DNA from 2 places in the Companilactobacillus miaonis genome. Region 2 is predicted to be linked to the other one. Evidence: a T-box and tRNA genes for the amino acid it is inferred to sense, from the RefSeq annotation. Region 2 holds a T-box; the other holds one or more tRNA genes.
The links. A T-box is a leader RNA that pairs with one kind of tRNA and senses whether it is charged. The one in region 2 lies ahead of asnS (asparagine--tRNA ligase), so its partner is inferred to be a tRNA-Asn.
Positions count from the first base shown of each region.

Region 1: it has a tRNA-Asn gene. The T-box ahead of asnS (asparagine--tRNA ligase) is inferred to sense a tRNA for this amino acid. The anticodon was not compared.

Region 1 is NZ_JAYKTX010000005.1:144,581-156,577, reverse strand. It holds gene serS (serine--tRNA ligase) at 55-1,344, shown strand; tRNA gene U8521_RS05785 (tRNA-Asn) at 1,409-1,481, shown strand; tRNA gene U8521_RS05780 (tRNA-Thr) at 1,571-1,643, shown strand; gene U8521_RS12755 (DUF1829 domain-containing protein) at 1,819-2,106, opposite strand; gene U8521_RS05775 (FAD:protein FMN transferase) at 2,448-3,377, shown strand; gene U8521_RS05770 (NADPH-dependent FMN reductase) at 3,479-4,087, shown strand; gene U8521_RS05765 (NAD(P)H-dependent oxidoreductase) at 4,099-5,328, shown strand; gene U8521_RS05760 (FAD-dependent oxidoreductase) at 7,166-8,506, shown strand; gene U8521_RS05755 (pemK family growth inhibitor) at 8,530-8,712, shown strand; gene U8521_RS05750 (YfhO family protein) at 9,120-11,690, shown strand; gene glpK (glycerol kinase GlpK) at 11,776-11,997, shown strand, end outside.
Region 2 is NZ_JAYKTX010000002.1:231,138-243,134, forward strand. It holds gene U8521_RS02720 (ABC transporter ATP-binding protein) at 1-776, shown strand, start outside; gene U8521_RS02725 (DUF3737 family protein) at 882-1,733, shown strand; gene U8521_RS02730 (MalY/PatB family protein) at 1,749-2,918, shown strand; gene U8521_RS02735 (hypothetical protein) at 3,542-4,219, opposite strand; gene U8521_RS02740 (alpha/beta hydrolase) at 4,302-5,018, opposite strand; T-box leader at 5,097-5,332, shown strand; gene asnS (asparagine--tRNA ligase) at 5,387-6,775, shown strand; gene U8521_RS02750 (SDR family oxidoreductase) at 6,935-7,795, shown strand; gene U8521_RS02755 (ATP-binding cassette domain-containing protein) at 7,932-8,864, shown strand; gene U8521_RS02760 (ABC transporter permease/substrate-binding protein) at 8,864-10,390, shown strand; gene U8521_RS02765 (SemiSWEET family transporter) at 10,444-10,710, opposite strand; gene U8521_RS02770 (acetate/propionate family kinase) at 10,947-11,997, opposite strand, start outside.

The DNA of each region.
Region 1 (11,997 bases), on a different contig from region 2:
TGGAGAGATGAGTCGACTTTTTTTGTATTCTTGCGTAAAAAAAGGAGAAAATGTATGTTAGATATCAAGCTAATCAGAAAAGATCCTGACTGGATCAAAAATAAATTAGCTTCACGTGGTGTTACAAGTGAAGAAATCGACGAACTATTAGGTTACGATACTAAACGTCGTGAACTACTAGTTAAGAGTGAAACTTTGAAGGAAAAGAGAAATACTGTTTCTCAAGGAATCGCTACTAAGAAACGTAACAAAGAAGATGCTAGTGAAGAAATCGCTGCTATGAAACAAGTTGGTAGTGACATTAAGAAATTAGACGCTGACCTTGAAGATACTGAAGGTAAGATGAACTATATTCTGGTTCGTTTGCCAAATATTCCTGACGACTCTGTTCCAGTTGGCCCTGATGAAAGTACTAACGTGGAAATTAGAAAAGTCGGTGCAGTTCCTAAGGAAAACTTTAAGCCAAGACATCACTGGGATATTGGTGAAGAACTAGGCATCTTAGACTTTGAACAAGCTACTAAAGTTGCTGGTAGTCGTTTTGTTTATTACATCGGAATGGGTGCAAGACTAGAACGTGCGGTTTATAACTTCATGCTCGATCAACACCAAAAAGAGGGTTATACCGAAGTAATCCCTCCATACTTAGTAAATAACGGTGCCATGTTTGGTACTAGTCAATTCCCTAAGTTTACTGAAGATGTTTATACGGTTATGGTTGATGAAAACCCATTGACTTTGATCCCTACAGCTGAAGTTCCTTTGACAAACTACTTTGCTGACAAGATTTTGGACGAAAAAGACTTGCCTAAATACGTTACAGCACTAACACCATGTTTCCGTTCAGAAGCTGGTTCTGCTGGTCGTGATACTCGTGGTTTGATCCGGATGCACCAATTTAACAAGGTTGAAATGGTTAAGGTCACAAAGCCTGAAGAATCATACAACGAATTGGAAAAATTGACTGCTAATGCTGAAAACATTTTGAAGCAACTAGGCCTTCCATATCACGTAATCGTATTATCAAGTGGGGATGCAAGTTTCAGTTCAGCTAAGACTTATGACCTTGAAGTTTGGATGCCTGCTCAAGACAAGTATCGTGAAGTTTCAAGTTGTTCAAACTGTCTAGACTTCCAAGCTCGTCGTGCTCATATCAGATATCGTGACGAAAATGGAAAGACAAGACTTGCTCACACATTGAACGGTTCAGGACTTGCTGCTGGTCGTACCGTAGCTGCAATCCTTGAAAATTATCAAAATGAAGACGGTTCAGTAACAATTCCTGACGTTTTGGTACCATACATGGGTGGCGTAACAAAAATTACTAAAGAAAATGCCAAATAAGTATTGACTCAATCTTGATAGATTGATAGAATTTAATAGTTCTGTTAAAGAGCTATTGAATTATTCCGGATTAGCTCAGTTGGTAGAGCATCTGACTGTTAATCAGGGTGTCGTCAGTTCGAGTCTGACATCCGGAGTTATAATACTTAGGAAATCCTAGGTGTCTTCAATATTTACATCTAGTTCATTAGAATTAGATGTATTTTTTTTAGGATTTCCATTTTTTGCCGTGTTAGCTCAGTTGGTAGAGCATCGGTATCGTAAACCGGCGGTCACAGGTTCGACTCCTGCACACGGCATATGTAACAATTTCAAAACATTTCAAAAATAGCTAGATTCGTTGATATAAGCGGATTTAGCTATTTTTATTTTTGCCAAAATTTCATAAATATGCAAAGTACTTTGCGCAGATTTTGCGCGATAAAAAAAACTGTTCATTAATCGCGAACAGTTTGAAGAAAACATTGTTAATTTTTATTTATTTGTTAATAATTTTTTGAACTTATCATTATCAGACATCAAAATTGGAGTTATATTAATTTCTTTCTCACTTTCAAAGATATATTTTATTTCATCGTAATTATTTATTTTTTTAGAATCATTTAAAACAGCAAAAAAACTAGCATTTTCGACTATTGATGAGCTGAGTTTTGCATCAATTACGAAAAGCTTAGAAAAATCAATTCTATTTGGTTGTGTAATAATGTTGACTAACTTTTTTTTACCGCCAAGTTGTGGGATTGAAAAATCAAAAAGTTGTATTTTTGCTTATTAAATAAGTAAGAGAATTATGTCTATTTAAATTTTGAAGTATTTGGGATAAAAAATAAAACTGGAATCTAGTTCGGAGTACGGCATCTATTCACCAATAAAACAATAGAAGTAATACTATTTTGTAACATAAATTGTAACAAGTTTGTTAAGCCAATTTAACACACTTTCGTTACATTTATTATATAATAATCATATTAGATAATGAATTGATAAAAACTCCCAAAGGAGAGGCACATTTTTGTGTTTCTCCTTTTTTTATTTGCTCAAATTTTTTTGGGTGTTATGGTTATAATTGTGAAGATTGTAGTAAAGCGAATTGAGGGATAATTATGGGTTTGATCAACAAGACTTACCATGGATTAGGTACAACAATCAATTTAACAGTGGCAAAACCCGCTGGTGCCAAGGAATTAGACGCTGGATATAAATTGATTCAAAATTTTGAAAATAAATTAACTGTAAATCGAGATATTTCTGAAGTTATGTCAATCAATCACAATGCTGGAGTTGCACCAGTAGTCGTGCCTGAGGATACTTATCAATTGGTTAAACGGGCTGTTTTGGTCAGTCGTAAGCACTTGGGTTTCAATGTAGCAATTGGTCCACTGGTCAAATTGTGGAAAATTGGTTTTAAAGGTGCCAATAAACCTAGTGATGATGATATCAAACAACGTTTAGAAATTATTGATCCCGAGCGAATTGTTTTGGATGATGAGAAACATTCAGTTTATTTAGACGACCCAGGGATGGAAATTGATCTTGGTGGAATTGCTAAAGGATATATCGCCGATAAAATCAAAGAATTGTGGCTTAAAATGGGCGTAACTTCTGGCATTATTGATCTCGGTGGCAACGTCTTGTTAGTTGGTAACAGCCAACATCCGGATGGGATGTGGAACATTGGGATTCAAAATCCGATCAGAGAACGAAATGTGTCGCTGGGAGTATTGCATACTTCTGCTAAATCAATTGGTACTTCAGGGATTTATGAGCGCAAATTGGTGATTGATGGACATGAGTATCATCACATGTTTGATTCAAAGACTGGTTATCCGATAAAAAATAATTTGGCTAGTGTAACGATTGTTAGTGATTTATCAATCGACGGTGAAATCTGGTCGACAATTGGATTTTACCAAGGTATAGAAAACGGTTCCAAATTGATTGAAAAACAGCCGGGAGTGGAAGCAATTTTTATTACGAAAGACTTACAATGCTTTGTTACTAGCGGGTTAAGAGATAAATTTAAATTGATATAGTATGATATATCAAAGATATTCCAAAAATAGATTGATTTATTATGTGAATAAAATTACAATGGATTCGTAAGATAAAATTATGAATAAGGTGATTGGTGATTATGAATAAATTTGTTGCTATTGTTGGCTCGAATTCCAAGAAGTCAACTAACCGTGATTTGTTGAAATACATGAAGAGACATTTTCAGTCAGCTGCTGAGATAGAACTTGTGGAAATTTCAGGATTACCGTTATACAAAAAGAGTCCTGATAAATTTGTTCCTCAAGCGGCTTTAGATATTGCCAAAAAGATTGAAGCTAGTGATGGAGTGATTATTGCGACACCTGAATATGACCATTCAATTCCAGCTGTCTTGTCGAGTGCATTGGCCTGGTTATCCTACGGAATCCATCCTTTAGTCGACAAACCTGTGATGATTACTGGAGCATCTTATGGTTCACTCGGATCATCCCGTGCTCAAGCACAATTGCGTCAAATTCTTGATTCACCTGAAATAAAGGCTCGTATCATGCCAAGTTCAGAATTCTTGTTAGGACATTCACTACAAGCATTCGATGCGGATGGTAATTTGAAAGATAAAAAAGTTGTCGAACAATTAGATGGCCTTTTCCAAGACTTCTTGCAATTCGTCAATATTGCTAAACAGCTAAATAACGCCAATGACGTTAACAAACAAAAAGCTGAAGAATTTTCTTGGGACAAAGACTAGGAGGGTAAATTATGAAATTAGTAGGTATCGCTGGTTCAATCGCTGACCAATCATACAATCGAACACTTTTGAATTTTATTGCTAAGCACTGTAAAGGAATTGTTGACATTGAAGTTTTAAATATCAATGACGTACCAATGTTTAGTCAAGACAATGATCAAACCAATACACCAGTTATTCAAAATATAAGTAATAAAATTAAGGCTGCTGATGGGGTAATTATCGCTACTCCTGAACACAATCATACTGTTCCCGCAGCTTTGAAAAATGTTATCGAATGGCTATCGTACAAGATTCATCCGTTCGATGGCAAACCAGTTATGATCGTCGGAGCTTCTTATCACGTTCAAGGTTCATCCCGCGCACAATTGCATCTTCGTCAAATTTTGGAAGCACCCGGTGTTAATGCTATTGTCCTACCTGGGAACGAATTCTTATTGGGTGATGTCAAAACTGCCTTTGACGACAATGGAAATTTAAAAGATGAAGGCACTGTGAAATTCCTCGATTCAACGGTCAAGAAATTTATTAAATTTGCGAAGGTGATCAACATGATTGACGAAACTGACGATTACGAAACAGAAGACCTGACAGCTTCAGGCAAAGCTGACACAACAGTTGAAGGTGTCGATATGAAAGCTGACGACTGGTTGGATCAAGCGGCCAAGAAGGTAAATGCAGTTGAAGGTGACACGTATGTTAAATTGGATAGTGGTTTACTAACCGTCAATCAATTAAACTACATGTTGAAGACGACACCAATCGAATTGTCATATGTCGATGAGAATAACCAATTTATCTATTACAATCACTTCTTGCCAACTGAAAAAATGTTAGCTAAGAGAACACCTGCTCAAGTCGGAGACCCACTATCTGATGTTCATCCCGATGTAGCAAGAGTTATCAAACATGTTAAACAAGTGATCAGCATTTTAAGATCAGGCAAACAAGATTTAGTTTCAATGCCAGTGCCTGGAAATAACGAAACAAAACATATCATGCACTACTATAAAGCTATGCATGACGAAGAAGGTAATTACAAAGGTGTCAACGAATGGGTATTAGACTTGATGCCAATCGTTAACGAGTACTTAAAAGAAACCGGCCAAATGTTAGTCCCAGATCCAAACAAGAAAGTCGACGCAACAGCTGGAGCTTCTAAAAAAGACGATGCACCAGCAGCTCCAAAACCTGCAGCAAAGCCAGAAGTAGATGCCACTAGTGGAGCTTCTGAACACTAATTTGTTACTCCAGACTGAATCTAGTTGAGGGGTATTTACTTTTTTAAAATAAATTTAATAAGAAAAAAGGATGTTATTGGATCCAGCATTTTACTGTGATCTAAGTAATATCCTTTTATTTTTGAACAAATTTAGAAAAGAAGTTCGATAACGAATCCCAACTATAAATCAGTTCCGTACAAAATTTGAATAAAAATCATATCCAAAAAAAGAGCACAAAAAAAGCTCACCTGAGGGGGGATGAGCTTGTTTTTCGCTACAATGGAGTAGCAGCATTACCAGTAGTGAAAGGATAAAGATATGAACGCTTATGAGGGTTTCCAAATTTATAAATATAGAGGGATTTGTTAATTAATTAATGAAAGCATTCAAAGTAAATTATTGTAATGGGATACCATTCATTGAATGAGGGGGTCAATGAATGGTTTTTTGTGAGTTTACGATATGAGGATGTATCGCAATTTTTTAAGAGTTAAAAAGGAAGGAATTGCGATTCATATCTTTACCCCTTTCACAGTTATAAATATAGCACATATGTTTAAACATGTTAATCCAAAATAGAAAAAAATTTTTATTGAAAATTAAAATAAAAATTAATTCGGATAAATTGACATTTTTTTCGAAATAGGCATAAAAAAGGCAAAAAAAGAAGCTCATCTGAGGGGGGATGAGCTTGTCTTTTGCTACACTGTAGCAGCATTACCAGTAGTGTCGGGGATAATAGATACAAATTTATTTGTAATGAGTTTCCAATAGTCAAATAGAAGGATTTTTTATTAAGTGGAAAGCATTCAAAGTAAATTATGTAATGGAATTAATTATCAAAAGTAGGTTGCTTGAGGGGGGACAACTTATTTTTAGTAATTTGATTAGATATTGGTTGTAATATGAGGATGTATCACAACTGTTATTAAGAGTAATAAAGGAGGAATCACATTGGATTCATATCTTTATCCCTTTCACAGTTATAAATATACATCATGTGTTTAAACATATGTATTCAGTTTTTGTAAAAAAATTTGTTTGTTTTTAATATCACAATGTTTATATTTAATTAATAAAAAGTATAGTTATTTTTATAAAATGTCATTAAATTGGATCGAAAATAGGTGGTCAATTAATTAGTAAGAAAATTTGCAATTGATAAATAATATCGTGATTAAATGGAATTAATTAATTGCTTTTATTCGTATAAATAATGAAATTTAAGCAAAAAAAAACAGCTCATCTTGGGGGGACGAGCTTGTTTTTTGCGCTAAATTGATAGCGGCATCACCAGTAGTGTCGGGGGTACGATATGAATGCTTGTGAGGTTTCCATGTTTGTCAAATAGAGAGGGATTTGTTAATTAATGAAAGCATTCAAAGTAAATTATTGTAATGGGAACGCATTTTGATTTAACAAGAATTGATTGAGGGGGGCAATTCTTGTTGATCATGCGTAGTAAGCTTAGTAAGGTTACGATATGAGGATGTGTATCGCAAACCTTTCATTAAGAGTTAAAAAGGAAGGAATTGCACTTGCATATCGTTACCCCTTTCACAGTTACTAATATACCACATGTGTTTAAACAATTAAATTCATTTTTGGAAAAAATATTTATTTATTTTTAATAGTACAAATTTTATAAAAAGGTGGATAATAACGGTATCATAAAATTTTTGATTTTATTGATAATTAATACACAAAGTTCAAAATTGTGAGGTTTAAAAACGAAATTATTGGCGATTATAAGTTAAATATATAAATTAAATATATTTTTTTAAATATTTCGTAATCGCTTTCAATGAGTTCGTGAATAAATTATAATAATAAGAAAAAAGGATGGTGTCTATTTATGAAAGTAAGTATTGTGGGTTGTACTCATGCGGGAACTTTTTCAGCAATGAACATTTTAAAGGAACATCCCGACTGGGAAGTTTCAGTTTTTGAGCGTAATGATAATTTATCTTTCCTATCATGTGGGATTGCACTTTGGGTAAGTGATCGTGTATCCGATCCTAATAAGATGTTTTATGCTTCACCAGAAGCATTGAGTGATTTGGGTGCACACATGTACATGAAACATGATGTAACAGATATCGACTTTGATAACAAAAAACTATCAGTGAAGAACTTAACTAGTGGGGAAACTTTTGAACAAGATTATGATAAGTTAGTGATCACGACTGGTTCTGCACCAATCATTCCTCCAATTCCTGGTATCGACTCAAAACGAGTAATGCTTTGCAAGAACTGGACTAACGCTAATGAATTGAAAGAAAATGCTCAAAATATCAAGAGTGCTATCGTTATTGGTGCCGGTTATATCGGAGCTGAATTAGCTGAAGGGTATGCAACTCTAGGCAAAGAAACTACTTTGATCGATGCTTTGCCAGACGTTTTAGCTAAGAACCTTGATCCAAATATGTCTGCCATCGCTGAAAAAGATTACCGTGACAACGGTGTAACTTTAGGCTTGAGCGAAAAAGTACAATCATTTGAAGAAACAGATCATAGTGTAATTGTAAAAACAGATAAAAATACTTATGAGGCTGATATTGCAGTAATGTGTGTTGGATTCCGTCCTAATACGAAGATGTTTGCTGACAAATTCAAGACTCTACCAAATGGGGCATTGATTGTCGACAAGTACATGCACACAAGTATTCCAGACGTCTATTCTGCTGGGGATGCTGCAAGTGTCCACTACAATCCAACGGGTGATGACCAATACATTCCTTTAGCAACAAACTCAGTTCGCCAAGGAATCTTAGTTGGGAAAAATATCGAGAAGGATACTGTAGCATATATGGGGACCCAAGCTAGTTCAGCGGTTGAATTATTTGGTAGAACATACGCAGCTAGTGGGTTGACTAAGAGTCATGCTGATGTATTAGGTAAAAAAGTTGAAGAAGTCAGCTTAGAAGATAATTACCGTCCTGAATTCATGTTGAGTACAACTCCTGTTTTGATGAATCTCGTTTGGGATCCAGAAACAAGACAAGTTCTAGGTGGAGCTCTAACAAGTATGTACGACGTATCACAATCAGCTAACTTGTTGTCATTAGCAATTCAAAAGAAAGTTACGATTGACGAACTATCAATGGTAGACTTCCTCTTCCAACCAAACTATGACAAGCCAGTTAACTATGTCAGTGCTTTGGCCGGAGCTGCTGTGGAAAAAGCTGATAAATAGTTCATGAATACTGTAATAGAGGAGTGATTGATTCTCTGTTGCAGTATTTTTTTGCGCCTGTAAAAAATGAAATTATTGGAGGATGTGTTAATCCCTTGCAATTTTTTACTTATGATTTTAGAAAAAGAAAAGCCAAAAAAATTACGACGTTGCAAACCAATCAGTTTGCTTTGGCACGTCAAATGGTGATGGATATTTTAAGTTAAACACTAAACTTCATAAATTATTCTTATTTTGATAAAAGTATTTTCATACAACCAAGCTATTATGTATACATAGTCAAATATGGCTATACAAAAAACGAGGTGAAGCATATGAAAAAACATCCCTTTCTCGTTCTTACGGGTGTCTCAGTTTTAGCAACTGTTTGCACAAAGGTAATCAGAAGCCGTAATGCAAAAAGATTTTTAAACTAATAAAGATATAACAACGAACACATTCAAAATACATTCAGATAACTAATAACCATTTAAACTAATCAAATCAGAGGTAAATTTTATGAAAAACGATCAAAACAAGGGCTTGCGTAAGCAAGCCTTTTTTGTATTTGACAGCTTATAATTTTACTTATACCGTAAATTTTCTTATTATTTTGATGATAAGGAGAAAAAATATGAATAAACGTCGTTTATTTTATTATTCTGGTGCGTTTTTGATTAATTTAGCGATCGTGTCGTTGATTTTTGCTTATTCGAATTTAGTTCCCTTTGGGACTAATAATTTTTTGAGTAGCGATTTAGGAACACAATACTTAACTTTTCTGACGGAGCTTAGACGGCAATTAGTATCGGGAAATTTACATTTTTACCTATTTAGTCAGTCGTTAGGTGATAACTTTTTCCCAGTCATGAGTTATTACTTACTTTCACCGTTTAATCTCTTGTTAGTATTTTTTAGTCCTCGAAATATTCCTGTGGCGGCTGATATTTTGATTATGCTCAAGATATCCACTATGGGTGTCACGATGGGATATTTCCTCAAATCATATTTTAAAAAATACGATGCAGTTAATTTGTTATTCACAATTGCTTATAGTTTCTGTGGATTCGTTGCTTCATACTTTTATGATTTGATGTGGTTAGATGCTTTGATCATGTTGCCATTAGTTGCAGTCGGTGTGATGAAAGTTATCAAGGAACAAAAGTACTTACTATATTATTTCTCAATTCTTTTCGCTATTATTTTTAATTATTATTTAGGCTATATGCTGTGTATTTTCTCAGTTTGGTTCTTTATCTTTATTGCTTTTGAAGAACGGCTATTTCAAAAGCGTGACAAGTGGTTAGTAATTCGCCACTATCTAATTGTCTCCATTTTGGCGGGTTTAAATTCTGCAGTAGTTTTAATTCCGACTCTCGTAGGGATGTTGAAGACGGCCAAAACTTCTTTTAATGTGCTCAATTATTTGCCATCGGCTCAATTTGGCTTGGAAGCATTGACCGAATTAGGAATTGGTGGCAATAGTTACAGTCAACGGCTTGAACATGGGCCATCGGTTTTCATGACGTCGATGGTGTTGATTTTGTTATTGAGTTATTTCTTAAGTAAAAAAGTTGGCAACCGTGATAAGCAGAATTCAGTTTTCCTACTAGGAATCCTGTTGGTAAGCATGTTCGTGACGACTTTCAATACGATGTGGCACATGTTTCAAAATCCAGCTGGCTTTCCCTTTAGAAATAGTTTTATCTTTTCCTTTGCTTGTATTTTTATTGCGGCTAAAGCATATCACAGTGGCGTTATAACGGAGACGGGAACTATCATCAAAAGTAGCTGTCTAGCAGGAATTCTCATCAGTATCGGTTACCTAACGTTATGGCTGTTGCCTAAAACGATTAGTTATTTAGGATTTGATCAATTAAGTAGTATCAATACTAACTATTACTGGTTGAGTTTGGTATGCATTGTGTTTTCAGGCATTTTCTTGGTGATGATGAAATACAATCGCAAATATAGCTTTTTGCTATTCTTCGTAGTCGCTTTTGAAGTGACGGCTAATTTTACTTCGGTTATGGCAACGGCTAATTTTGGTGATCAAGCGATTTATCAAAAAGAATTCGATAAAGAGAATGAAATTTTACAAGAGGTCAAAGATCGCAGTGATTTAGGACATCGGATCATCGTGTCGAAGTCAGGCTTGAATCGAGCCTTTCCGGAGAAATATAACAACTACAATGATCCTATTTTATTCAACATCAATGGTCTAAGTCTTTATAGTTCGACTTTAAATCAAGATACATTACAGATGATGCAAGATTTAGGGTATTATAGTTTAAATGTTCGCCGAATCAATTCCTTTGGTGGAACAAAGATCACCAATGCACTTTTAGGTGTCTATTTCCGAGTTCGCCAGTGGGACAAGCAGTATTATGTTGAGGAGAACTATAATGCCCCAACTTTAGGATTCTTGGTGAATAAAGATATTTATAGTTTTAAGATGCATCAAGGTAAAGCATTATCCAACCAAGATCGACTTTGGCAAGCTCTAAATGGTAGTAGTGCCGAATACTTAAAAAACGTTTTGCTGACGAGTATGCAGCAGTCTACAGTCGGTCATAAGAAGCTCTATACCTATCAGTTGACGACTCGAGCAAGTGGACCGTTATACTTTAATGTAACGCCGTTTAATTTTGCGACAGAAAAAATTTATGTCAATAATAAACGGGTAAGGCCAGAAGATATCAATGTTTATAAGAGTGCCACTTTAAAGCTTGGTACTTTTAAATTGAACCAAAAAGTCAAGGTACAGATTCTGACCAAGCGTTCTTTGAGCTTGAATCCTAATTATTTTCAGTCACTTGACCAGGGAAAATTTGATTTAACGACTGATAAATTTAAAAAGGATTCACTCAATATTAAATCGGACTTGAATCACGATACCGTCAGAGGCACGATTAATGTTAAACAAGAAGCTCCCTTGCTATTTAGTATTCCATATGATGATGGTTGGAGAGCCCGTGTTGATGGAAAAACGGTCAAAATTCATAAAGTCGCTTCTGACTTAATGGCAATTAATTTAAAGAAGGGTAATCATCAAGTTACTTTGGACTATCAAGTTCCTGGCTTAAAACTCGGTTGGGTGATTTCTATCGCGGCCTTTATTTTGTTTATTGGCTTTTTGCTAGTGGAAAGGTCAAATACTAGTTCAAAAAAATCTAATAAAAAGTTCAATAGAACTAAATTATAAAAAATCTTACTGAAACATTTGCAAAATTCTGTAGATGTTATAAGATTCTGATATGAAACGTTTACATAAAAAATGGGGTGAAACGATGTCTAATGAATATATTATGGCGATCGATGAAGGAACGACGAGTACTCGGGCCATTATCTTCGACCAAAAGGGAACTAAAATTGCCGATGCTCAACGTGAATTTACGCAATACTTTCCGGAACCGGGTTGGGTAGAACACGATGCTAATGAAATTTGGAATGCGGTCCAATCTACTATTGCCAATGTCTTTATTGAATCTGGTATCAAGCCGGACCAAATC
Region 2 (11,997 bases):
TAGCTCCTAAACAAAATGAAGCTAGTTCACAGACAATCACAGAGGGAAAAATTGAATTCCGTCACGTTACTTTTGGCTACGATCCAGATGAACCAGTTTTGAAGGATATTTCCTTTACAGTTCAACCTGGTGAAAACATTGCCTTTGTTGGTCACACAGGTAGTGGTAAGAGTTCAATTATTAATATCATGTTGCGTTTTTACGAATTTGGTGAAGGTCAAATTTTGATTGATGATCATGATATTCGTGATTACTCAACGAAGGAATTACGTCAGAAACTCGGGTTGGTCATTCAAGAGCCTTATTTATTCTATGGTGATATTGCTAAGAATATTCGGATGTTTGATGACTCGATCACTGACAAGCAAGTTGAACAAGCAGGAAAATTTGTTGATGCTGATGAATTCATTCAAAAACTTCCTGAAAAATATCACGCACCTGTTACAGAACGTGGTGGTAGTTTTTCAACTGGACAGCGTCAATTGATCTCGTTTGCTAGAACTATTGTTAGAAATCCTAAAGTTTTAATTTTGGATGAAGCAACAGCTAATATTGATCCGCAAACTGAGCAAAGTATCACTAAGAGTTTGAAAAAGATGCGCGACGATCGAACAACAATTTCAATCGCCCATCGTCTGTCAACAGTTCAAGATGCCGATCAGATCTTGGTTTTAAGTGCTGGTCGAATCGTTGAACGGGGAACTCATGAACAATTACTTGCTTTAGGTGGCAAGTATGCTGAATTGTATGCGTTACAATCAGTTGAAAATGATTAACTATAACTTATATGCATGAAAGAGTATTTGAAATAAGTATTTAACATATCAAGCAATTTAGTTAACAATTGTATTTGTAAATAAAACAAAAAGGTTTGGTATTTAATGAAAAAACAAATAAATGAAGAATATTTTGATGGTGAACGTCCACTCTTTAAAGAGCACGATGCCCAAATTTCTGATACAACATTTGGTGAAGGAGAATCACCTTTAAAAGAATCTCGTAATATTGATTTGAAAGACGTTGTTTTCAAGTGGAAATATCCACTTTGGTATTCAAAACATGTCGTAGTTGATAATACAATTTTTGAAACAATGTCACGCTCTGGTATTTGGTATACCGAGGATATTGAAATTAATAATTCAGCGTTACAAGCACCAAAATTGTTCCGTCGTGCTTCTGATATTACTTTAAATAATGTTCATTTTGCGGATGCTGAAGAAACTTTGTGGACTTGTAATAATATCAAGATGAATAACGTTCAAGTAAACGGAAATTATTTTGGCAAAGATAGTGAAAATATTTATGCTGAGAATTTAAATGTAGTTGGTAATTATGTCTTCGATGGGGCTAAGAATATTGAAGTTCACAATTCGACTTTTGTCTCAAAAGATGCTTTTTGGAATTGTGAAAATGTTACAATTTATGATTCAAAAATCAGTGGTGAATACTTAGCTTGGAACACGAAGAATTTGACTTTAGTCAATTGCACGATTGAAAGTGACCAAGGACTTTGTTATCTTGATGGCTTAAAGATGATCAACTGCAAACTTTTGAGAACTGATTTAGCGTTTGAATATTGTTCTAATATCGATGCTGAAATCACGACAAATGTTATGAGCATTAAAAATCCCATCAGTGGTTCAATCAAAGTGAAGTCTGTCGACAAAATCATCTTTGATGATCCAGAAATTGATAAAGATAAAACTATTATTAGTGTGTCACAAAAAGTTTAATGGAGGAAAATGATAATGAAGTACGATTTTGAAACTCTAAACAAAACACGTGCAGGAAATTCAGCTAAGTGGGATGTTGGTGCCAATGAATTACCGATGACGATTGCTGATATGGATTTCAAGACCGCTCCAGAAATTATTTCAGCACTCCAAAAAAAGATTGAAATGGGCCTTTTCGGTTATGAAGAGATCCCTGATGACTATAAAAAAGCGGTCGCCGATTGGTATGAGCGTGAACACCACGTTCGCCCGCAAGAGGATTGGATGATTTTTGCCACAGGGGTCGTGCCGTCGATTTCTTCAGCAGTTCGTCGTTTGACCTCCTTAGGCGATAATGTTTTGGTACAAGCGCCTGTTTATAATATCTTTTACAATTCAATCGTAAATTCTGGTCGTCATGTGGTTTCGAATGATTTAGTTTATGATAAAACTGATCGTTCTTATTCAATTGATTTCACCGATCTAGAAGAGAAATTAAGTGATCCATTGACGAACATGATGATTTTGTGCAATCCCCACAATCCAGTTGGTAAAATCTGGTCAGTAGAAGAATTAACTAGAATTGCTCAATTGTGTTTGCAATACGATGTGAAATTATTCAGTGATGAGATCCACGGCGATATTACGTTCACCGAAAATGGATACAATCCAATTTTTGGACTGCCGGCTGAATTATTAAAAAATGTTGTAGTTGCCGTCTCCCCAAGTAAGACCTTCAATGTGGCCGCTCTACATGCTTCAACAGTGATTGTCCCAGATGATAATTTGCGTGCACAAGTCAGTCGAGGACTCAACAGTGAGGAATTGGCAGAACCAAACATTGTAGCGATTCCAGGAACGATAGCTGCTTATACACAGGGTAGTGCCTGGTTGAAGGCTTTAAAAGAAAAGCTATTGGCCAACAGAAAGCTGGTTTTAGACTATCTAGCTACTAATGTGCCAGAATTCAAGTGGGTCAAAGGCGAAGCAACGTATCTATTGTGGTTTGACGTATCAGAATTAACAGAAAACGTTACAGAATTAACCGACTTCATCCAAAAAGATACCGGTTTGATCTTAACGCCAGGTAGTGTTTATCGTGGTGACGGTTATCACTTTGTCAGAATGAATATCGCAAGCCCAACCGAAATGATTCAAGATGGTTTAAATCGTTTGCAAAAAGGTGTAAGTGATTATAAGAAATAGTGTTAGATGCCGTCTTCCGCAACAGCTCTGGGAAATTGCTGGAACGATGTGGGCACGACTGAGCATTTTCCAGAGCTGTTGCTCCAGACTAAATCCGATTCTTTGCAGTTGATCAGTAAATTCTGAAGTGGGTACTATTCTACTTAAAATGGACGAAGAACTGGTTTATAGTTTGGATACGTTATGGTTTTTCAATTTTTAATTAATTTAAATTGATATTAAAATAGAGGATCTTACTAGAACCGCAGATTATGCAGTCTAGTAAGGTCCTCTTTCTTTTTGAATTATTATGTCTATTTTGAATAAGGCGACACAATAATCCATTAAAATATAAAATCCTAAATCGGAATAGAATTACTATTTTTAAAGGAATGGAAAGCAAATACCCAAAAAGAGTGAAATTCAGTCCGGAATAGCAAAGCCGATTTGGCTCAGTGGTGAAATTCTGCTTAATGCTTTAGCATTTAGCAGAAGGTCGAGCTTGAAGACAATTTCCGGTTTTGAAATTGGCTCCAAGTCGGCCCACCACGTTCCAGCCAAAATCGGCTTTGCTATGGAGGACAACATACTACACCCAAAAACAATAAAAAAGCATGCCGCTTCAGACATACTTCTTTTTAAAACTATTCAATTCGTTTAGGCTTATAATTTTCCGACAAAATCAAAGTGTAAGAGTTAACCCCGAAGAAAGCAACAATTACCATTAGACCAGTCATAAAGAAACCTAAAAACATAAATCCTAAACCAAGTGCCAGACCAAAAATAGCAAAACAGCACATTAAGATCTTTGAAACACTAACCAAACTATACTCAGATTTGAAAACATAGTGATAGAGTGTATCGATTTTTCTGATTTTTTCATTAGCCACTTCAGGTTGATGCAGTTCCAAAATGATTCCGTAAGGTTCAACACCATCGACAATAATATCCTTGTCAAAGTCAGTTGGTACTACTTTTTTGAATCTACCGCCCATGATGCGAACAGTAGGGTAGGCACCTTGAACAAGGATTCGTTTTAAGTAACGGTTGATCGGATAAGTTCCAATTTTAACAGCAACTTGTCTAGGAAATTCTGCGTAAACTTCCAAATTTTTGTCGGTTGTCTTGAGACTAAGATTAGCTGAATCCAAGTTAGCAAGTTGATGAATTTTAAAAATGAATTTATTTTTTAGAATTTGTTTGTTCTTTTTACCCTCAAATAAATCTTGTGGGTTGATTGTATGAACGTAATGGATGTATTTTTCAAAAAATGCTGGAGCATCCTCACTCAGCGTGATTTTTTTATTAAATAGAATAGTCATAATTCCCCCAAAAATATAACGACTAACGATAGTATAACAAAAATGTATGCGCTTTTGTGGGAATTATTGAAAACGCTTTAAATTATTTTTTTATTTCGTGATTTAACCAATTTATTAAAAGTTTACTTACAATATTTTGCTGTTGACGATTACTGATTGTTGCAGAATTGTCGCCCTTTTGCTTACCATAGCTTCCAAAACCGGCATGATTGCCACCTGAAATCTGTTCATAAACTGTATTACTTGGCAGTAATTTTTTGGCTTTTTTATAGTTATTCCATTTCAAAACACCATCTTTTGAGGCAGTAATTGATAAAATAGGGACGTTGGTTTTCCGTAAATCACCTTTAGTTTCAGGATAACTTGCTAGGAAGAAAACTCCCTTGAGATTTTTTTGATGACTGTGTGCATAGCGACTGGCCATAGTTCCTCCGAGTGAGTGACCTCCGATGACATATCCATTTGTTTGCTCTACCTTATCAGCTAAATTTACTTTCAAGACTGCTAAGTCGAGTGGAAATCTGACGATATAAACGTTAAAGCCAGCTTCGGCGACTTTTTCAGCCCAAATGCTGTAACTTTTTGGTTCTACGAGTGCGCCTGGATAAAAAATTATATTTGGATTAGCATTATTTCCAGAAAATTTCGTAATATTGTCAGTTGTAGTAGATACCTTACTGGCAGACATTGCGGCAGTGCTTGGTTGATATTCTTTACTTTTAATGACGAAAAAAGAACCAGCACAGATTATTAGTAGCGTGATAAGGATTCCAATCAGCCATTTATATATTTTTTTCATAAGTTCCCTCCTAAATCTATCTATATTTTACTTTACAAAATGGCTAATTCTATGCTACATTTAAGAAAATTAAAATATCTAAAGATATTAAAAAGAAGGAGTACTGTATACTTTATCCACAGGGAGTTAAGGTGAGTGAAAACTTAACGTGTCGGTATGCAGGAAAAACATCTTTGTTTCTCTAGCTGAAATTTTTAAGAGTAGGACTAGACGTAACCAATACGTTACCATTGGAGAGTATATTTAATGTACTTTTGAGGTGTTTTTTAACAAAAAACTTGGGTGGTACCGCGGAAAGATCTTTCGTCCCTTTTATTAGGGATGGAAGATCTTTTTTTGTTTACAGTATTCCGGAAAAGGAGAAAGTTATGCAAGAAGTTTTAGTTAAAGATTTATACAAAAAAGAATTTGCTGACGGTGATAAAATCACTGTTTCTGGCTGGATTCGTACTATTAGAGGTTCAAAACGAGTAGGATTTATCGAATTAAATGACGGTTCATTTTTCAAGAACGTACAAGTAGTTATCACAAGTGACATGGAAAACTATGCCGAAGTAGTTAAGTATCCAATCAGTACAACAATTAAAGTTGTCGGTGAATTGGCACTTACTCCTAAAGCTCAACAACCATTTGAAATTCACGCAACAGAGGTAATCGAGGAAGGTTCATCAGACTCAGATTATCCATTACAAAAGAAAGCTCACTCATATGAATTTATGAGAACAGTAGCTCACTTGCGTCCAAGAACTAACACATTTTATTCAGTTTTCAGAATTCGTTCACTAGCAGCTTTTGCTATTCACGAATATCTCCAACATCATGATTTCGTTTATATTCACACACCAATTATCACTAGTTCCGATGCTGAAGGTGCCGGTGAAATGTTCCAAGTAACAACTTTAGACATGAACAATGTACCAAAGACAGACGATGGCAAGGTTGATTACAGCCAAGATTTCTTCAAGAAAGAAACTAACTTAACAGTTTCTGGTCAACTAGAAGTAGAACCATTCGCCTTAGCATTCAGAAATGTTTATACTTTTGGACCAACTTTTAGAGCTGAAAACTCCCATACTGGACGTCACGCTTCCGAATTCTGGATGATCGAACCAGAACTTGCATTTGCTGATCTTCAAGATGAGATGGACTGCTCAGAAGAGTTGTTGAAATATGTAATCAACTATGTGATGGATCACGCAAAAGAAGAATTAGACTTCTTGAACGAAAACGTTGATAATACTTTGATCGACCGCTTGAAAGCAACTGCTGGTGAAGAATTTGCCCACGTTACTTATACAGAAGCAATCGATATTCTTGAAAAAGCCGATGTTGATTTTGAAGTTAAACCTTATTGGGGATTAGATCTTGAATCAGAACATGAACGTTATCTATCAGAAAAAGTTTATAAGAAACCAGTCTTCATCACTGACTATCCTAAGGAATTCAAGGCATTCTATATGCGTGCAAATGACGATGGCAAGACCGTTGCTGCAGCAGACTTATTAGTTCCAGAAATTGGTGAGTTGATCGGTGGTTCACAACGTGAGGAACGTTTGGACAAACTAGAAGCTAGAATGGCAGAACTTGATATGAACGAAGACGACTACAAGTGGTACTTAGAATTACGTAAGTACGGTGGTACAGTTCACTCAGGTTTCGGTATCGGTTTTGAAAGACTAGTAATGTACATCACAGGTATGGAAAATATCAGAGATGTCATCGCATATCCAAGAACACCAGGAAACGCTGAATTTTAAGACAGAGAGCGGAACATAACGCATTAAGGCAAATAGCACCGGGTAATCAAAGAACGATTACCCGGTGCTATTTTCGTATATCAGCAACGAAATGGAATTTAATATTTGTATACTTGTTAATTATATAGTAACATGTACTAGAAAGTTGAGGTAATTAAAATGAAATACATTATTACTGGAGCAACTGGTCACTTGGGTGGTCATATTTTTAAAGAGTTAGATAAATTGGTTCCTAGCGGCGATATAACGGCAGCAGTTCATACAGTATCGAAGGCAAAGCACCTTGAGGAAACTGGGGCTAAAGTCGTCGGAATTGATTTTTTCAGCGAGGATTCATTAATATCCGCTTTTAGAAATCAAGATGTTTTAATTTATGTGCCAAGTAAGAGTCACGATAGTTTTAGTCGGGTCAGTGAATTGGAAAATGTCATTAATGCGGCTCAAAAAGCTGAAGTGGGGCATATTTTAGCAATGGGCTTTATCGCAGATCAAGTCAATAATCCTTTTGCTTTATCAGCCTTTTATGGATATTTGCCACGTCGTTTGGCAGAGTCGAATCTTTCCTATACTATCGTTCGTAACGCTTTATACGCCGATCCCTTGGTACCATATTTACCCGAATTAGTAGAACGTAAAAATGTTATTTATCCAATGAAAGATCAAGCCTTGAGTTTTATCAGCTTAGAGGATAGTTCTAAAGCTTTTGCTAAAGTCGCCTCAAGTAAGGACTTACTCACAAACGGTCGAATTTACACTCTAACTCAAGACCGCAATTACACGATGCCACAACTAGCAGAAGTTTTGTCCAAAGTAGCAAAAAAATCGATTGGTTATCAACCAGTCACGCTTGAGAAATTTGCTCAGATTTACAACGAGGGAAATGAAGGACATATGTTAGCCTCAATGTATGATGCTGGCGGTCGCGGTTTATTGAATGAAGTTAGTGATGATTATCAAAAAATCATGGGGCATTCAGCCACTAATTTAATTGATTTCTTAGATAGTAAATTTAATAAATAAATTCTTGACTGTAACGTTTGGGGATAGTTTATTCTGTTTAGAATAAATGAATGAAATATTAATGTGCTAATTTTTTGTTTAATAGTTCCAAGATATTTATTATTGAAAGTAAGTAAGTTTAGAGAGGGGAAATAAATTGATAACTTATAAGAACGTTGGGATGAGATATGGCCAGAATACAATTTTGCGTGATATCAATTTAACTATTAATGACGGTGAATTATTTGTCCTCGTGGGACCTTCTGGTAGTGGTAAGACGACATTGCTGAGAATGCTGAACCAGTTGACGGTTCCAACTGATGGGGATGTCTATTTCAATGAGCGTAAAATTAAGGATTACGATGTCCAGAAATTACGCCTGGATATGGGCTATGTTCTCCAAGATAGCAGTTTATTTCCCAATCTAAATGTTGAAGATAATATTGCTATTCAACTCGAACAAAAGGGGGTTTCTAAGGCTAAGCGTCATCAACGGGCAGCGGAACTCCTAGAATCAGTTGAGTTGGATCCAAAAAAATATGCTAAGCGCATGCCTTCGGAACTATCTGGTGGTCAGCAACAGCGAATTGCTATTATTAGAGCTTTGGCGACAGAACCGAGTTTAATTTTGATGGATGAATCTTTCAGTGCTTTGGATCCAGTTTTGAGAAAGAAGTCGCAAGATTTAGTTTTAAAACTACATCAACAATTTCAAACGACGATTGTATTTGTGACTCATGATATGCAAGAAGCTCTGCGGATGGGCCAACGGATTGCGGTTTTAAATAAAGGTGTGATTCAACAAATCGGTACGCCACACGATATCATGCAACATCCAGCAACGGACTTTGTTAGAAAATTCTTCGATACGAAGACGCCACATTGGTGGGATATGGAATTTTTGATTGAATCAGGTTTGTTAACAGAAATTCCTCATAATGATGCATTACCTGTGGTTACTGGATTTAAACAACTGATGAATCAATTGGGTGAGGTAAATCATTTTGAATTTCAATATAAGAATGTTAGTTATTCCATGACTGCCCAAGAATTAGTTGCTTATTTAGGACAAGAAGGGGGTAGTCGCTAATGCAAATGTTGATGCAGACAATTGTTGAGCAGCGAGGGGAAATTCTCAAAGCGTTGTATCAACATATTGAAATTTCTTTTATTTCACTATTAATTGCGATGCTGATTGCGATTCCATTAGCAATCTTATTGAGAAATCATCGTCGTTTTGGAGAAATTGGTTTACAAATTGCCGGGATCATTCAAACGATTCCTAGTCTTGCTCTGTTAGGATTACTGATTCCAATCGTCGGAATTGGAACAGTCCCTGCTGTGGTAGCTTTAACGATGTACGCAATCATGCCACTATATCAAAATACTTATTCTGGTTTGACTAATATTGATCCTAACCTTGAAGAAGCAGCGGTCGCCTTTGGCCTATCAAAATGGAAGAGGCTTCAACGATTAGAATTTCCATTAGCTTTGCCGATGATAATTTCCGGTATCAGAATTGCGTTAGTCATGATTATTGGTACTGCCACCTTGGCTGCCTTTATCGGAGCAGGCGGTTTAGGTGATTACATCATGTTGGGGATTCAACAGAACAATAATTACTACTTAGTTATTGGTGGTGTCTTGTCAGCACTATTAGCTTTTATTTTCAGTGCTTTATTAAAATTTATGGGTTCGTCAAAAAAACACATTTATGCTGGTGGGATAGTAGTCTTGTTACTAATTCTTGGCCTTGGTGGCAGTAAAATTTATCAAGCTGTCAAACCGCAACCAGTTGAGATTACCATCGCCGGGAAACTCGGTAGTGAACCAGAAATCCTGATGAATATGTATAAAGATTTGATTGAACAAGACAATAAGAATGTTGATATCACTTTGAAACCGAACTTCGGTGGAACGACATTCTTGTACAAGGCGTTAAAACGAAATCAAGTTGATATTTATCCGGAATTCACGGGAACAGTTTTGGAGGCACTTGTTAAATACGATAAAAAGACTCCAAAAGACCCAGAAAAAATCTATCAGATTGCTAAAAAACAGCTGGCAACCCAAGAGAATATGAGTTTCTTGCGTCCGATGAAGTATGAAAATGGTTATGATTTAGCTGTTACTAAAGAATTTTCCAAGAAGTATAACGTTACTAAATTGAGTGATTTGGAAAGGGTCAATAATAAAGTTCATGCTGCTTTTGACCCCGATTTTTCTAATCAACCAGATGGTTATTTAGGTTTGAAGAAGAAATACCATCTTAACTTTGCTCAAATCACGAAGATGGAACCAAGTTTGCGTTATAAGGCAATTGCCAACAAGAAGGTTAATTTAGTCGATGGTTATACGACTGACCCACAAGTTGAACAATACGACCTAGTTGTCTTAAAAGATGATAAACATTTCTTTCCACCTTACCAAGGCGCACCTTTGATGAATGAAAAATTTGCTAAAGAAAATCCTGGTATCGTTAAGAGTTTGAATAAATTAGCCGGAAAGATTTCGACGGAAGATATGCAAGATATGAATTATCAAGTTACAGTTAAAAATAAAAAAGCCAGTGTTGTCGCAAGAGATTATCTTGTTAAACATGGTTTATTGAAATAATAAAAAATGGAATCAATTAGGAGTTTCTTCCTAAATCGATTCCATTTTTGCTCTTAAAAATTAAAAATTGCTGTGATAAATGTTGCAGCTCCAAGAAAGATTCCGGGGATGTTAGCCCAAATGATTGGCCAATCCTTTTCTTTTTTGAGTAAGCCATAGGCTGTCCAAATGGTGCAGTTTATAAAAGCAACGAGTGGTTGAATAGGGTTTCCCTTACTCCCCGACAAGTTAGAGATAATCTGTGGAATGTATGAAACATACATTAGAACGGACATGGCACTAGCAATCGTTCCAATTCTATCTACTTTTTCTGAACTAATCCTCTGCAAATAATTGACTTCCTTTCCGAATTCACAGCTTTTTTTGTCTTCAGGATTATTTGGACCGAGTCATTATTTTAACAATTAAATCCAATATATTGACTACACCATGCAATATAAACTAGACATATCGTATTGTCAATCAAGACGATGTTTCATGAAACAAAAGCTGGGGCCATTAAAATAGACCAAGATAATCTTTTTTGATTACCTTGGTCTATTAATTTATCACATGTTTATTGCAATGCAGCAACTTGACGAACCATCATTAATTCTTCGTCAGTTGGAATTAACATAACTTTGATTTTTGAATCAGGGCTACTGATGATGCCTTCATCATTTGCTTCGTTGAGCTTGTCATCAAGTTTTACACCAAAAATTGCAAGCTCATCGATAACTCTTTTTCGTAGCCATGGATTGTGTTCGGCAATTCCACCGGCGAAGACTAATGCATCAGCTTGTTGTAGTTCAGCTAGAAAACTTCCGGCATACTTGACAACTCGGTTAATGAACACGTCGATAGCTAATTTTGCCTGAGGATTAGTATCTTCTTGAGCTTTGATATCACGCATATCAGAAGAAAATTCTGAAATTCCAAGCAATCCTGATTTTTGATTGAAAATATTCATTACTTCTTCAGGATCACTTAAATTTAATTCTCTCATTAAATAAGGAATCAATGCTGGATCGATGTCTCCGGAACGTGTTCCCATCGTAACACCATTTAGAGGCGTGAATCCCATTGAAGTATCATAAGCTTTTCCATTTTTGACGGCGGCGAGTGAGGCACCACTACCCAAGTGCATCGTAACTAAATTGATTTTATCTTGTGAGATCTTTAATAATTCACTAGCACGTCCGGTCAAATAAGTGTGAGAAATTCCATGTTCTCCATAACGACGGATTTGGTATTTCTTAGTCAATTCATAAGGTAAACTGTAAATCGCGTTTTTCTCAGGTAGATCGGTAAAGAATTGACTATCGAAAACGGCATATTGGACTGCATTAGGTAGGGTCTGAGCCATTGTTTCAATCCCTTTAGCTTCCATCGGATTGTGCAATGGAGCGAAGTCACTGAGTTGCTTGATTTGTGTTAAAACTTCAGGAGTGATCTCAACGGCATGTTTGAAGATTTGACCACCAGCAACAACTCGATGAGCAACGGCAGTTATTTCGGAAAGATCATGGATGATTGCTAACTTTTGTAATTCATCAAAGACCAGTTGAGCGGCCTGTGTTTGAGTTAATTTATCTTTGGTCATTTGACTCTTCTTACCATTATATTTG